2 regions of the Eubacterium sp. genome follow, and region 1 is predicted to be linked to the other one. Evidence: a T-box and tRNA genes for the amino acid it is inferred to sense, from the RefSeq annotation. Region 1 holds a T-box; the other holds one or more tRNA genes.
What was found. The T-box of region 1 lies ahead of ACZM4J_RS00980 (valine--tRNA ligase). A T-box ahead of a tRNA ligase gene usually reads a tRNA of that ligase, here a tRNA-Val.
Positions count from the first base shown of each region.

Region 2: it encodes a tRNA-Val, which carries the amino acid that the T-box ahead of ACZM4J_RS00980 (valine--tRNA ligase) is inferred to sense. The anticodon was not compared.

Region 1 covers NZ_DBLZZO010000002.1:24,544-27,029, reverse strand. The annotation lists gene ACZM4J_RS00990 (DUF5716 family protein) at 1-168, shown strand, start outside; gene ACZM4J_RS00985 (tetratricopeptide repeat protein) at 194-973, shown strand; T-box leader at 1,138-1,341, shown strand; gene ACZM4J_RS00980 (valine--tRNA ligase) at 1,470-2,486, shown strand, end outside.
Region 2 covers NZ_DBLZZO010000034.1:6,049-8,534, reverse strand. The annotation lists gene ACZM4J_RS10840 (leucine-rich repeat domain-containing protein) at 1-800, shown strand, start outside; tRNA gene ACZM4J_RS10835 (tRNA-Val) at 1,139-1,211, shown strand; tRNA gene ACZM4J_RS10830 (tRNA-Met) at 1,266-1,339, shown strand; gene ispF (2-C-methyl-D-erythritol 2,4-cyclodiphosphate synthase) at 1,504-1,989, shown strand; gene ACZM4J_RS10820 (DUF2156 domain-containing protein) at 2,000-2,486, shown strand, end outside.

The DNA.
Region 1 (2,486 bases):
ATTGACTTAAGGGATTTTCCTGAAAGAGAGCCCAACACCACAAGAATAGAAGTTGATTTCAGATATGTGGAAGAAAACAAATTTGAAATAACAATAAAAGATTTAGGCTTCGGTGACTTTTTTGAAAGTTCAGGTATGACTGTCACAAGAGAAGTGACTTTACAGTAAATCATGGAAAGGCAAGGTACAAAACGTGAACTATATTAGATTATGTACAACTCATTGTGATAAACCTTTTTACATAAAAGAAGTAAATAAAAATATTTATTCAATTGAGGAATTAAGTTATTATCTGTACAATTATCTGTATTTAATTGATGACAAATTTTTCAGTGATGAGTTAATAGATTACATCGACAAGGATTTAAAGCAGCATAATATTGCAGCAGGCATCAAACAGATAATTGCTAATGAAGGTGAAATTGGTGAGAAGATTGCTTATGTTATAAAAAACTCAGAGTATTTTACAGATAAAATGGCTGAAAAGCTGGGTAATCATTTAGAGGCTCTTTGCTCAAAAACAGCAGCAGAAAGATGGAAGGCAAAAGCTGACATTCTAATGGATACTGAAAAATATAACATGGCAATAACTTATTATAACAACATATTAAGTAAGGCAATTAACAATGATTTGCCAGAGAGATTTTATGGTGATGTGTACAACAACTTAGGTGTTGCCTATGCAAGACTTTTTGAGTATGAACAGGCAGCAGCAGCTTTTAGAAGTGCTTACAGATTAAACAAAACCAACGAATCTTTAGAATCAATTATTATGTGTGATCTTATTACAGATAACGACAAAAGATTGAAAATAGACCAAAACAAATATTCAGTAACTGACACTGTTGTAAACAGACTTCGTTCCGAACTTATAAAAATGAAAGTAGAAATTCAGTCAGATTGGGATAAGGAAAAAGAAGAAGATTTTATAAGAAAATGTCAGAAAGAATATATTGTAGAAATTAATAGTTAAAATAAATATCCGGTAATTATAATTGCAGTATTGCTTGCAATAAGTCTTGCTTTATCAATAATTATCGAATTGATGAAAAAGTATTTGGGATATAATAAAATGACTGATAAAATCAGAGAAAAAGTTGACAAACATAAATAAAATTTATATTATATTTCTATATGTCAAATGCGATGATGAAAAGGAGTAGCAAATAACCTTTGACAGAGAGAAGGGAATGGTGGAAGCCCTTTAGAGAAGTGTTTGTGAAGGTAGTTTCTAAGCAGTTGTGGTGAGAAAGAGTTTATTAGCCACAATCGGTTCGTCTCCGTTATAGGATAAGAGAAGAGATAAATGAAGGTGGTACCGCGAATTTATTCGCCCTTTAGTGCTACCATTGGAATACAGAAGAAAAAGAGTAGCGTTGCTGCTCTTTTTTCTTATATGTGTACTAATTGACAAAAATAGACACACATTGCCACCAGCCGAAGGCAGGGCAAAGTTACAGGAGGAAAAAATGAAGGAAATTGAGAAGAATTACAATCCCGCAGAGATTGAAGACAGACTTTATGAGAAGTGGCAGGAGAAGAAATACTTCCATGCAGAAGTAGACAGAAGTAAGAAACCATTTACTATTGTTATGCCACCTCCAAATATTACAGGACAGCTCCACATGGGACATGCCCTTGATAATACAATGCAGGATATTTTAATTAGATTTAAAAGAATGCAGGGCTATGAAGCTTTATGGCTTCCTGGAACTGACCATGCATCAATTGCTACAGAAGCAAAGATTGTAGAAAAGATGCGTGAAGAAGGCGTAAAAAAAGAAGATATTGGAAGAGAAGCTTTTCTTGACAGAGCATGGGAATGGAAGAAACAGTATGGTGGACGTATTGTTTCACAGCTTAAGAAGATTGGTTCTTCATGTGACTGGGACAGAGAAAGATTCACAATGGATGAAGGCTGCTCAAAGGCCGTAAAAGAAGTATTTGTTAATTTATATAATAAGAAACAGATTTATCGTGGTGAAAGAATCATCAACTGGTGTCCACACTGCTTAACATCAATTTCTGATGCAGAAGTAGAATATGAAGATCAGGCTGGTAAGTTCTGGCATTTAAGATATCCTTTAACAGATGGTTCAGGCTATATTCAGCTTGCTACAACAAGACCTGAAACATTACTTGGTGATACAGCAGTAGCAGTAAACCCAAATGATGACAGATATAAAGATTTAGTAGGAAAGACTCTTACACTTCCTTTAGTTGGAAGAGAAATTCCTATTATTGCTGATGACTATGTAGGTATTGATTTTGGTACAGGTGTAGTTAAGATTACACCAGCCCATGACCCTAACGATTTTGAAGTTGGACTTCGTCATAACTTACCTGTCATTAATGTATTAACAGATGATGCTAAGATTGTTGATGATTATCCAAAGTACGCAGGTATGGACAGGTATGAAGCAAGAAAAGCAATTGTTGAAGACTTAGACAAAGAAGGCTTCCTTGTTAAGATTGAAGACCATGAA
Region 2 (2,486 bases), on a different contig from region 1:
TTGTTATTAAAAAGAGTGGGCAGGAGTACATACTGACAGAATATAAGGGAAGAGATACTACAGTATATGTTCCTAAAAAAGTAACTATTATAAACGGAGCTTTTAAGAATAATAAGAAAATCAAAAAAATCGTTTTATCAGATAAGGTAGACAGTATTTACGATGGTAGTTTTGATACGTTGAAGAATCTGAAAGAAGTAGTTTTTTCAAAAGGTTTAACAACAATAGAAAAAGGAGCTTTTAGAAAGTGTCCTAAAGTAAAGAGCATTAAAATTCCTAAAAAATGCAAATATATAGGTGATTATGCTTTTGCCGGATTGTCAGGTTTGAAATCAATAAAAGTTGAAAAAGGCAATAAATCTTTTAAAGTGTACAAGGGAGCATTATTTAACAGTAAGAAGACGGAGTTAATTTGTTACCCAAGAAAGTATAGTGGGAACAAAGTGTTTACCATTCCAAAAACAGTAAAAGTTATTGCAAGTTACGCATTTAAGGATAATTGTTATTTGGAAAAATTAATAATCAAAGGTGATGCTTACGACGGTGGCTATGATGATATGAAGGCATTTACTAATATGAAAAAGCTCAAAACTGTAGTGTTTAAAACAACACAGAAGAGAGATAATATTAGTTTTCGTAATTGCAAAAAATTAAAAAAAGTTGTCTTAGCTGAAGGAACTGAAAAGATTGTAGACAAGCAATTTTATGGTTGTAAAAATTTAACAGATATTAATATTCCAAAATCTGTGAAAATAATTGAAAAGAATGCATTTAAAGGTTGTACAAAATTAAAATTGTAGAATTAAGAGAAAAAGCATCGAAGATAAGGTTATGAAAAACTTTGTTTTCGATGCTTTCTTATGTGATGGAAAATAAGTCTGAAAATTCTATTGAATAAATTTTTAATTGTACATACACTTGGAACCAAAATAAAATAGTTGCTGTATAGGCGTACATTGGTTGATTTATGCTATAAAAGCTACAGATATGTCTATGAGATTTGGTTCTATAGCAAAGGAATAATAGAGTGGAATTTAGATATGCAAAATGGCCAAAATAAAAAATATTAAAAAAATAAAAAAAGTGCTTGACAATTTTCGCTCAAAAGTATATATTAATAAAGCAGTTTGAAAGCAATGGGATCTTAGCTCAGCTGGGAGAGCATCTGCCTTACAAGCAGGGGGTCACAGGTTCGAGCCCTGTAGGTCCCATTTATAGTTTTCAAATGACAATTTAATAATTAACACTTATGTGTTATTCATTGTGGCGAGATAGCTCAGTTGGCTAGAGCACACGGTTCATACCCGTGGTGTCGAGGGTTCGAATCCCCCTCTCGCTACTTTTTTATTGCCCTAAAATATTTTTTGTTTTAGGTTTTTTTTTACCAAAACTAAGGGCTTAGATAACTTTTTTCATTTTTGTACATAATATAATGATTTTATTAAAAAGTGTGGTATAATAAAAGCATCTTTGCGGAAAAATATAATTTAATAGGAGAATACTATGAGAATAGGGATGGGATATGATGTCCATAAATTAGTAGAAAACAGAAAATTAATATTAGGCGGAGTGGAGATTCCATACGAGTACGGACTTCTTGGACATTCAGATGCAGATGTTGTTGTTCATGCAATTATGGACGCTTTACTTGGTGCAGCAGCATTAGGTGATATAGGAAAACATTTCCCTGATACTGATCCGCAGTATAAGGATATTTCAAGTATTAAATTATTGAAGCATGTAGGAAAATTATTAGAAGAAAATAATTATGTAATAGGAAATATTGATGCAACAATTATATGCCAGAAACCGAAACTTGCTCCCTACAGGGAACAGATGGTGAAAAATGTGGCAGATGTATTAAATATTAATGTGAATCAGGTGTGCATAAAAGCAACAACAGAAGAAGGGTTAGGTTTTACAGGGGAAGGACTTGGAATTTCATCACAGGCTATTGTATTGTTAGAGGAGAATATACATAACAGATAGAAGGCAAAATATGAAAGATTATCAATTACACGAAATAAAAATAGAGGACTACAACCAAATAAATGAATATTACAATTTAAGAAGACCGGAGACGGCAGACAGTAATATACTTGATTTGTTCCTTTGGGAGAATTGTTATCCAACATGGTATTTTACAAATGAACATGGATTAATGTGGGTGGCAAAGAGTGAAGATAATCAATACTATTCATCAGTGCCTTGTTGCAGGGAAGAAGACTTGAAAGAATGTTTCCTTGAAACACAGGACTATTTCAACAATGTATTAAAGAAGAAACTAACAATGTACCTTGTTGATAAGAAGGCTCTTGAAACTTTAGATTTGCCGGAAGATGAATATATAGTAATACCTGACAGAACATACTACGATTATGTATATGATGCTGAAAAACTAAGAACTTTCAGTGGCAAAAAATACCACAAGAAGAAAAATCATCTAAATGCCTTTAAGAAAGAATATGAAGGTCGATACTCATTTA